Regions from separate parts of the Azospirillum sp. UENF 111221 genome, predicted to be linked through region 2. Evidence: predicted binding sites of a transcription regulator. Region 2 holds the regulator's gene; the other holds the start of a gene.
The links. Region 2 encodes LexA, which represses DNA repair genes until DNA is damaged. Its sites were predicted from a motif close to ATGTTCTANTTTGGTTC; they were not measured.
Positions count from the first base shown of each region.

Region 1: ACWPN3_RS25715 (Y-family DNA polymerase) is a predicted target of LexA. The motif match lies at 2,111-2,127, and genes of this name have one in related genera.

Region 1 covers NZ_JBSNCH010000005.1:2,312,373-2,317,793, reverse strand. The annotation lists gene ACWPN3_RS25720 (methyl-accepting chemotaxis protein) at 66-443, shown strand; gene ACWPN3_RS25715 (Y-family DNA polymerase) at 477-2,021, opposite strand; gene ACWPN3_RS25710 (hypothetical protein) at 2,210-2,770, shown strand; gene ACWPN3_RS25705 (HupE/UreJ family protein) at 2,890-3,384, shown strand; gene ACWPN3_RS25700 (TAXI family TRAP transporter solute-binding subunit) at 3,494-4,771, shown strand; gene ACWPN3_RS25695 (GNAT family N-acetyltransferase) at 4,922-5,383, shown strand.
Region 2 covers NZ_JBSNCH010000005.1:331,246-336,666, reverse strand. The annotation lists gene trpC (indole-3-glycerol phosphate synthase TrpC) at 1-611, shown strand, start outside; gene ACWPN3_RS15950 (GNAT family N-acetyltransferase) at 616-1,113, shown strand; gene moaC (cyclic pyranopterin monophosphate synthase MoaC) at 1,110-1,607, shown strand; gene ACWPN3_RS15940 (molybdopterin molybdotransferase MoeA) at 1,612-2,841, shown strand; gene lexA (transcriptional repressor LexA) at 3,054-3,779, shown strand; gene ACWPN3_RS15930 (hypothetical protein) at 3,853-4,068, opposite strand; gene ACWPN3_RS15925 (ComEC/Rec2 family competence protein) at 4,022-5,421, opposite strand, start outside.

The DNA.
Region 1 (5,421 bases), 2.0 Mb from region 2:
CACCGTGGTGAAGAGCATCGAGAAGGTGCTGGCGGTGATCGACGGCATCGCCAGCCAGAACCAACCTGCTGGCGCTGAACGCCACCATCGAGGCCGCCCGCGCCGGCGAGGCGGGCAAGGGCTTCGCCGTGGTGGCGGCCGAAGTGCGCAAGCTGGCCAACGACACCAAGCAGACGCTGGCCGACACCCGCCGCGCCATCGACCAGGTGGTGACCTCCGTCCGCTCCGTCGGCGGCCAGCTCGACGACACCAGCGCCCGCATGGACGAAGCCGCCACCGCCTCGCAGGAGTTGCAGACCGACATCCATGCGGTGATCGACGAGGTGGAGGGCGCCCAGAAGGCCATCGAAGACCGCCTGTCCGACATGAACGACCATGCCCGGCGCATGGAGGACATCAACCGCTACATCGCCTTCCTGAAGCAGCTCGACCGGGCGGGGTGAGCGGGCGGGGTGAGCGGGCGGCGTCCCGGCGCCTCACCCCAAGAACCCGTGCAGGAACCAACGCGGGGGCTCGTCGGGCCGGTACAGGCCGGCGCGGAACAGCCAGAAGCGCCGGCCGCCGTCATCCTCGACCCGGTAGTAGTCGCGCACCGCCAGCCCCAGCGATCCTTGCCCGCGCCACCATTCGCATTCGATCCGCTCCGGCCCCTCGGCCCGGCGCACACGGTGTGGCACGCCGCGCCAGACGAACAGCAGCGGCGGGTCGTCGGGCAGCGGGGCGGTGGCCTCCACCGGCTCGGGCGGGGTCAGCAGGCGCAAGGGGCGCACCTGCCCGGCCGGCCAAGGCTTCGGCGCCGGCAGGCGCTCCATCGGCGGATGCGGCGCCACGCAGCGCTCCGGCAGCCAGCTTTCCCGCGGCACCAGCCGCAGCACCGCCCGTTCCCCCAGCCGCAGCGCCAGCCGGTCGACCAGCTCGGCCAACTTGTCGTCATTGCCTTCCTCACCGCCCTCCTCCCCGTCGATTGCGGTCTGGACGGCGGACAGCGGTCCCGTCTCCGTCGCCGACAGCACCAGGGTTTCCAGCCCCGGCCCCGGCTCGATCCGTTCCAGCAGAGGGGCGAACAGCCGGGCAAGCGCCGCCGGGTCGCGCGCCGGGCGGCTGGTGCCGAGCGTCAGGCTCTGCGGGTCGTCGTCCACCCGCTGGTCGGTGCGGTGGGCGTCCAGCCGCAGCCGGCGCGCCCCCTGCCCTGCCGCCTCCAGCCCCTTGCATAGCCTCCCCAGCAGATGGCGCAGCGCCCCGGCAATCGATTCGGGCGTGGCGATCGGCTCGGCGAAGGTCAGGCGCTCGCGATGGTCCGGCACCGGCCGGCGCGGGGAGATCGGCTCGTCCAGCCGGCCGAAGGCCTGATCGTACCGTTGCATCAACCTGGCTCCGAACCGCGCCGCCAGCCCCGCCCGCGGCATGGCATGCAGGTCGCCGATCCGGCGCAGGCCCAGCGCGTGCAGCCCCTCCACAATCTCCGCCGGCAGCCGCAGGGCGGCGAGCGGCAGACCATCCAACGCCTCGCGACGCCGCTGCTCCGGACTGCCGAACCGCACCAGCCCCCAGGCGGCGGCCGGGGTGTCGGCGATGGCGGCGCGGGCGGCGAAACCGGCGGCGCGCAGCCGGCCGGTGAGGTCGGCGGCCAGCGCCGGCTCGCCCTCAAAGAGATGGGCGCAGCCGGTGATGTCGATCACCACCCCGTCCGGCTCGTCCGCCGCGGTCCAGGGGCTGTAGCGCCGCGCCCAGTCGGCGATGCGGCCGAGCAGGGCCGCATCGGCCTCCGGCGTCGCCTCCGCCACCTCCAGCGCCGGTTCCAGCGCACGGGCATCGCTGAGGGTATGGCCGGGAGCGATGCCCAGCATCGCCGCCGCCCGGTTGACCGCGACCACCACCCGCCGCTGGCGCTCCGTCCGCAGCAGGACGAAGGGGCGTGCGCGCAACTCCGGCGGCATGAGCCGTTCCCGCGCGTCGGTCGGCAGGCGCGGCAGCCACAAAGCGAGGATGCGGCGCTTGGGTCTCTCCGCCCGGCGGAACAATCCCCTCTCCCCCCGATCCTCTCCCCGGGGGGAGAGGGGGACAAGGGCGGGTGGGGAGGGGGATGCGTCATAAGAAACCCGACAATCAGGAACAAACAAAGAACATCTTAGCGCCGGCTTGGCTGCAAGGGGAGTCCCTCCTTTGGGGTCATCTTGCCGAAACGATCAGCAATGCCGACATTCCATCAATGACCCCACCTCTCCCATCGCTCGCCATTCGACTGACGCCGCTCCTTCTCCTGCTGGCGACAAGCGCCTGCGCGCCGACGGACCTGCGCGACGACAATCCCGGCCGCGCCCAGGCCTTTCCACCCGTCTACAACCAGACGGTCGTTCCCGGCGGGGGCGAGCGAAGAACCTGGAGCCAGATCCAGGCGGAGCAGTCGCGGACCGGCTCCAGGTCCGCCGCCACGGCACAGTCCCGCAAAACCAGCGACAGCCAGAGCGACGACCGGCAGATGCGCCGCGACCCGGACGGCACCGACCAGCCGCCGCCGAAACGCCGCCGCGGCAGTTCGTCGCCGCCGCCCGACCCGGCCGCCCTGCCCCAGCCGCCGCGCCCGATCCCGGTGCCGCCCCCGCCCTCGTCCCAGAGCGCCACCGACGCCTTCAAGCGCGACCTGATCAGGCCGGAGGTCGACCGCATGCGGACCGACGACGCCATGGGCCGGCTCGACCCGCTGGGCCAGCGCGACCTGATGCGGCGCGAGAACGACCTGCGCCAGTTCGGCGACCCGCTGGCACGGTAGCGGCCACCCTGCGCGCCCCGGCAGCGCCGGTCCTGACGGCTTGACCCCGCCCCCGCTCAGCCGCCATACCGGCAGCTGGAGCTGGACAGACAGCTGAACGGACGGGGGGATGCGGGCGCATGACGACGGTGACGGGGGCCTTCGGCAACGGGCTGACCACGCCGGTGTGGGTGCTGCAGCATCTGCTGGGCATCCTCGGCATCGGCCTGTGGGCCGGACAAGCCGGCGGCACCGCGGTGTGGCAGGTGCCGGCCGCCGCGGTGACCGCCGCGCTGGCGGCGGGCTTCGCCGCCCAGATGGGCGTGCGGCTGCCCTATGCCGCGCCGGGACTGGCCGCCTCGCTGGTGGTGGTCGGGTCGCTGGTGGCGCTGGGGGTGCGCGCGCCGGCGGTGGTGGCGGTGCTGATCGCCGCGGTCGCCGCGGTGTTCCACGGCCATGCACATCAGGGACCGCCGCTCTACTGGGCCGGTTTCGCGTCAGGGTTGATGCTGGTCGCCTGCGGCGGGCTGGGTCTGTCGATTGCGGTGACGCAGGCCGAGTCGGACCGGGCCGTGCGTTTGTGTGGCGGTGCGGTAGCAGTCGCCGGCGTTCTCGACCTCGTCGGCGTGATTTGACCGGATGCGCCTTGAAATGACAGGGGTGCGCGGAAATCTTTGAAGGCACGACCTCCCCTCCCCGCCCGTCCCGCTTGGGAGGCACGGGCCAGACGAACGGAACGATCCGGTGTCCCGCGCAGCCGCCAAAGCCTGCCCACCCTCACCGGGGCTCCGCTCTCCGGGAGCCGGGCCGCATCCCGATGCGGCTCCCCTGCCTCACCTCGGCCTGACTCACCTCGGCCTGACCCGCCGCCATCTGCTGGGCGGGCTGATGGGAGGCGTGGCCCTGGCCCCGTTGCCGGGCGGCGGATTGCTTGGAAATCCGGCCACCGCCCAGGATCTGCGCTATTTCCGCATCGGCACCGGCACCACCTCCGGCACCTATTTTCCGATCGGCGGGCTGATCGCCAACGCCATCTCCAACCCGCCGGGCTCGCGCCCCTGCGACAAGGGCGGAAGCTGCGGCATCCCCGGCCTGATCGTGGTGGCGCAGGCCAGCAACGGCTCGGTCGACAATGTCGAGATGCTGCGGGCGGGCACGGTGGAGGCCGGGTTCGCCCAGGCCGACGTCGCCTATTGGGCCTACAGCGGCACCGGCAGCTTCACCGGCAAGCGCCCCTTCACCGAGCTGCGCTCGCTCGGCATGCTCTATGCGGAGGCGATCCAGATCGTCGTCCGCTCCGACGGCTTCATCGACCGCATGGCCGACCTGAAGGGCCGCAGCATCTCTGTCGGCGAGGAAGGCTCCGGCACTCTGGTCGAGGCGCGGCTGATCCTGGACGCCTACGGACTGTCGGAAAGCACGATCACGCCGCTCTACCTGAAGCCCGGCACCGCGGCCGACCGGCTGGCGAAGGGCGAACTGGACGGCTTCTTCATGGTCGGCGGCTATCCGGTGGCGGCGGTCAGCGACGTGGCGGCGCGGGTGCCGATCCGTCTGGTGCCGCTGGACGGCGAGCCGGCCGACCGGCTGCTGCGCGGCCAGCGCTTCTACATCGAGCAGGAAATCCCGGCCAACGCCTATCCCGGCAGCGCCCCCACCCCGACGCTGAGCCTGGGGGCGGAGCTGCTGACCCGCGCCGACCGCGACCCCGACCTGATCTATGGCGTCGTCCGCGCGCTGTGGCACGAGAACACCCGCCGCGTCCTGGCCGACGGGCATCCGCAGGGCCGCAATTTCGATCCCGCCCGCGCGGTCGCCAACGTCTCGGTTCCCCTGCATCCGGGGGCGGAGCGCTTCTACCGCGAGGCCGGCCTGCTCGGCAGCGCCGCCAACGAGCCTGCCCGTCCGCCGGCCGGCGCGGCCGACACGCCCCCCGCCGCCGGGGACAAGGCAGGGAACGGGACTCCTCCTGCCGAGAAGAGCGCCACCGGGAAAAGCAGCGAAGACAAGCCCCAGCGCTGACCGCCGGCTGATCGCCAACCGATCGCCCGTTGGTCGCCAACTGGCCGGACAGGACGAAAGGACCGTTTCCGCACGCCCTTCCTGTGGAATAATCTGACCGGTATCCGGTTGATCCGCGCGATCGGGCGCAACGGACGGAAGGAGACAGGCATGACGGCCGGCGAAGGGGTGCGCATCGCGATCCGTTCCGCCCGCGACGCCGACTCCGCCCGCTGTGCCGAGATTTTCCTGCACGGCCGCCGCCAGGCCTTCTCCTGGCAGCCCGCCGACCGGTTCGGGCTGGACGATTATTACGACTGCGTCCGCGAGGATTCGGTGCTGGTGGCCGAGACGGACGGGACGGTGGTCGGCTTCGTCTCGCTCGATCCAAAGGCCGGCATCATCCACAACCTGTTCATCGACCCCGGCTGGCGCAAGCGCGGCATCGGATCGGCCCTGCTGCGCGAGGCGCTGGGACTGCTGCAGGGCGCCGCCGGCCCGGCCGAGCTGGCCTGCGCCGCCCGCAACGCCGACGCCCGCGCCTTCTACGAGCGCAACGGCTGGATGCCGGTCGGCGAAGCGTCGAACCAGCCCGACGCGCTGGTGCTCTACCGCCTGTCGCGGGCGGGGTAGATGGCCGCTCCCCTCGCCTTCCCGCTTGCCCCGCGGAA
Region 2 (5,421 bases):
AGGCGAGCCCGTCCAAGGGCCTGATCCGCGCCGACTTCGACCCGCCGGCCCTGGCCCGTGCCTACCGCGAGGGCGGTGCCACCTGCCTGTCGGTGCTGACCGACGAGCCCTATTTCCAGGGCAGGGACGAATATCTGGTGGCGGCCCGTGCCGCAGTGGATTTGCCGGTTCTGCGCAAGGACTTCATGGTCGATCCTTACCAGATCGTCGAAGCCCGCGCGCTGGGCGCCGACTGCATCCTGATCATCATGGCCTCCTTGTCCGACGCCCAGGCGGCGGAGATCGAGGACGCCGCCATCGCCCAGGGCCTGGACGTGCTGGTCGAGGTGCATGACCGCGCCGAGCTGGACCGCGCGCTGCTGCTGAGGACGCCGCTGCTGGGCGTCAACAACCGCAATCTCAAGACCTTGGCGGTCGATATTGCGACGACGGAGGAACTGGCCGCCAACGTGCCGGCCGACCGCATGCTGGTGGCCGAAAGCGGGCTCTACAACCCCGTCGATCTGGCGCGGATGGCGAAGGTCGGGGCGCGCTGCTTCCTGGTCGGCGAATCGCTGATGCGGCAGGCCGATGTGACCGCCGCCACCCGTGCCCTGCTGGCTCCGGTGTGATGCGATGACCGAGATGGTGGCCGATGTGACAGACGATGTGCTGATCGCTGCGGAGAGCCCGCGCCAGGATGCCGTGATCGCGCTGGTGGCGGCGCTCGACCGCTATCTGCTGGATCTCTATCCGGCGGATACCTGCCACCTGCTCGACATCGGCGAATTGGAAGCGCCGGACCTGCGCTTCCTCGTCGCCCGCAAGGACGGCGTTCCGGTCGGCTGCGCCGCACTCCGCGTCGATCCGACCGGCTATGGCGAGATCAAGCGGATGTATGTCGATCCCGCCACCCGCGGACAGCGCATCGGCGACCGTCTGCTCGCCCGGCTGGAGGATCTGGCGCGGGCGGAGGGCTTGGACGCCCTGCTGCTCGAATCGGGCATCCACCAGCCCGAAGCGCTGGCGCTCTACCGCAAGGCCGGCTTCACCGACCGCGGCCCCTATGCCTGCTACGAAGACAATGGCGTCAGCGTCTTCATGGAAAAATTTCTGACGGAGACCGCCCGATGACCGGCTTCACCCATTTCGACGCCGAGGGCAAGGCGGTGATGGTCGACGTCTCCGACAAGGCCGACACCGAACGCACCGCGACAGCCGCGGCGACCGTGCTGATGCAGCCGGAAACCCTTGATCTCATCATGCAGGGCGGGGTGAAGAAGGGCGACGTGCTGTCGGTCGCCCGGCTGGCCGGCATCATGGGGGCCAAGCGCACGCCCGACCTGATCCCGCTGTGCCACCCGCTGATGCTGACCTCGGTCAAGGTCGACCTGTCCTGCGACCCCGCCCGCAACGCGGTGGACGTGACGGCGACCTGCAAGCTGAAGGGCCAGACCGGCGTGGAGATGGAGGCGTTGACCGCCGTCACCATCGCAGCATTGACGGTCTACGACATGTGCAAGGCGGTGGACCGCGGCATGACCGTCACCGATGTGCGCCTGCTGCACAAGGCCGGCGGCAAGAGCGGCGAGTGGGGCGCGTCCACATCCTCCTCCACCGGAGCCTGACGCGATGATCTCCGTCGCCGAGGCGCGCGCCCGCATCCTGTCGGCCTTCGCCGCCCTCCCGGCGGAAACCGTCGCCCTGCCCGACGCGCTCGGCCGTGTGCTGGCCGAACCGGTGGTCGCCCGGCTGACCCAGCCGCCCTTTCACGCCGCCGCCATGGATGGCTGGGCCGTGCGTGCCGCCGACATCGCCGCTGCGACCGCCGAGGCCCCCGTCCCGCTGCGCCGCATCGGCGAATCCGCCGCCGGCCATGCCTTCACCGGCAGCGTCGGCCGGGGCGAGGCGGTGCGCATCTTCACCGGCGCGCCCCTGCCCGGCGGTGCCGACGCCGTGGTGATGCAGGAGGATTGCAGCGCCGACGACGCCACCGTGCGGATCGGCCGCGCCGTGGCCGCCGGCCGCTTCGTCCGCGAGGCCGGATTCGACTTCACGGCCGGTCAGGAGCTTCTGCCAAAGGGCCGGCGCCTGACCGCGCGCGACATCGCGCTGGCCGCCGGCGGCAACGTGCCTTGGCTGTCGGTCCATCGCCGGCCGCGCATCGCCGTGCTTGCCACCGGCGACGAGATCGCCCTGCCCGGCGACCCGCTGGGTCCGAGCCAGATCGTCAGCACCAATGCGCTTGGCCTCTGCGCCCTGGTGACCGCCCAGGGTGGGATCGCCCACAATCTGGGCGTCGCCAGGGACACGGCGGAGAGCGTGGCGGCACTGGCGAAGGGTGCGGCCGGTTGCGACCTGCTGGTCACCACCGGAGGGGCGGCACAGGGCGATTACGACCTCGTGCGCGATGTGCTTGCCGAACGCGGCGTGGCGCTGGAGGTGCAGACGGTGGCGATGCGTCCGGGCAAGGCGCTGATGTTCGGCCGTGCCGGGTCTGTGCCGCTGCTGGGATTGCCCGGCAACCCGGTGTCCACCGGCGTCACGGCGCTCCTGTTCCTCCGCCCGGTCCTGCGCGTGCTGCAGGGCCTGCCGCCGGAGGACGACCGTCTGCCGCTGCGCGCCCGCCTGACCGGCCCGTTGAGGGCCAACGACCGGCGCGAGGAGTATCTGCGCGCCACGCTGGCCGCCGGCCCGGACGGTGTCCTGACCGTGACACCCTTCGCCCGGCAGGACAGCGCCATCACCACCCTGTACGCCCAGGCCGATTGCCTGATCCCCCGCCCGCCCCATGCCGACCCGGAACCGGCCGGCGCGATGGTGACAGTGCTTCCTTTGACGGATGGGGCGCTCAGCATCTAGACTTCAGCAGAGCGCCTGAGCAGAGCGCCGGAACGGCCGGCTGGAACAGTTGAACATCACCCGGAAAACTGTTTCATGCCGTTCCAGATGTTCCCCTCAAGTTCTAAAAGATGCCGATGGAGGGCTTGACGCGCGGCAGGAACCAAACTAGAACATGGAGCAACGTTTAGTTTTTGTTCCATCTTCAGTCTGGCCGAGGCCGGGAGGCATCCATGCTCACGCGCAAGCAGCACGAATTGCTGCTGTTCATCCACGAACGGCTTGGCCAGGGCGGTGTCTCGCCGTCGTTCGACGAGATGAAGGACGCCCTGGGCCTGAAGTCCAAGTCGGGTATCCATCGCCTGATCACCGGGCTCGAGGAGCGCGGCTTCATCCGCCGCCTGCCCCACCGGGCCCGTGCGTTGGAGGTTCTGCGCCTTCCCGAGGGTCTCGACGCTTCCCGCAACCGGACCGCGGCTCCCAAGCCGAAGTTCCAGCCCAACGTCATCAAGGGCGATTTCGCCTTCGCCGGCCGCGACGCCGCTCCCCCCGCACCGACGCCGGCCGCCGCGAACGAGACGGTGCAGCTCCCGCTCTATGGCCGGATCGCCGCCGGTACGCCCATCGAGGCGCTGCGCGACAACAGCGCCTTCGTCGATGTCCCCGCCTCCATGCTGACCGGTGGCGACCATTATGCGCTGGAGGTTTCCGGCGACTCGATGATCGAGGCCGGCATCCTCGACCACGACACCATCGTCATCCAGCGCTGCGATGCGGCGGAGAACGGCACCATCGTCGTCGCTCTGGTGGACGAGGGCGAAGTGACGCTGAAGCGCCTGCGCCGCAAGGGCAACACCATCGCCCTGGAACCCGCCAACGCCGCCTATGAAACCCGCATCTTCGGCGCCGACCGCGTCCGCGTGCAGGGCAAGCTGGTCGGTCTCGTGCGCAAGTACTGAGCTTTTCGAGCCCAACCGCCGATCCTCTCCTCCGTCCCCGCGGCGGATGGGATCGGCGATGTCCAAGTTCCTCTCACTTTCCTCCGGTCCAGGGCCGATCTCCCCGCAGCCCGCGCACCGTCTCCACCGTCACCCCCTCGGCGGTCACCGTCAGCGTATGCGCGCCCTCATGGCGCAGGGTCCAGCGGTCCACCACCAGATCCGCCCGGCAGCGCCGCGCCACCTCCGCCGTCACCACCGCATCAGCTGCCCCACAGTCCTCGTCCAGCGCATCCGGCAGCCGCGGCAACGCCACTGTCTTTCCCTGCACCCGGTACAGGCAGCCAAACGCGTCGCAGTCCAGCGACCGCCCTCCCCCGCTCCATCCCCCGTCGGCCGGCCAGGGATCGGCCACCGACCGCTCGCCATCGCGCTCCCGCCAGGTTTCGGTCATCCGGCCGCCGCCCTTGACCGATGCGCTCAGTCGTCCGTCCGGCAGCCTGACCGCCATCACCGTCCCGTCGCCGGCCACCAGCACATCCGGCCGCACCGCCAGCATCGGCGAGGCCAGCCCGGCCAGGACCGGCAGCATCCCCAGCCACCGCCACCAGCGCGTCCAAAGACAGAGCCAGAATCCCTCCCATCACCAGCACCGCAAAGCCTTCCGCCGGCATCGCCGGCACGGTCAGCGAAGCCCAGGGGAGACGGCCGAAGAATTCCGCCGTCCAGATCACCGCCCGGTCGCCCCAGTTCATGGCGATCAGCGCCGGCGCCTCCAGTCCGAAGGGCAGCAGCGCGTAGGCGATCAGACTCCACGGCATGACCCAGAAGGACGTGATGGGAATGGCGATCAGGTTCGACAGCACGCCATAGAAGGCGATCTGCTGGAAATGGAAGAGCGAGAAGGGCAAGGTCGCCAGCGTCGCCACCACGCTGGTCAGCAGGATCCCGCCGACATAGAACAGCCCGCGCACGATCCATCCCGCATCGCGCCGCCAGTCCGCCAGCCTGGCGCTGCCCTTCTCGAAGGCGGCGATCAGCGCCACCACCGCGGCAAAGGACATCTGGAAGCTCGGGCCCAGCATCCCCTCCGGATCCATCGCCATGGTGACCAGCCCGGCGAAGGCGACCAGCCGCATGCTCAACGGGTGACGGTCCAGCATGATCGCTCCCATCACCATGCCGGTCATCAGCACCGACCGCACCGTCGGCAGCGGCGCCCCGACCAGGAGCGTGTAGCCAAGCGCCGACAGGATGCCGAACAGCGCGGCGATCTTCTTGATCGGCCACCGCAGCGCGATGTAGGGCACCGACGCCAGCAACGCCCGCACGACATAGAACAGGATGCCGGCGGCGATGCCGACATGCAGGCCGGAGATCGACAGCAGATGCGCCAACCCGCTGTTGCGGAAGTCGTCCATCGTCGCTTCCGGGATGCCGAACTCCTCGCCGTTCAGCAGCGCCGTGGTGACGCTCGCCTCCACCGGGTCGCCGATGGCTGCCGCCACCCGCTCGGCAATCGCGCCGCGCGCCTTCTCGAAGGCGATGGCGACCGTGCTCCATCCCGTCACCGGCGGCGCCTCGACCAGTTCCGGCGCACCGGTGGCGAAGCCCGTGCCGCCCAGCCCCATGAACCAGGCCCGCCGCTGGAAGTCGAAGGCGC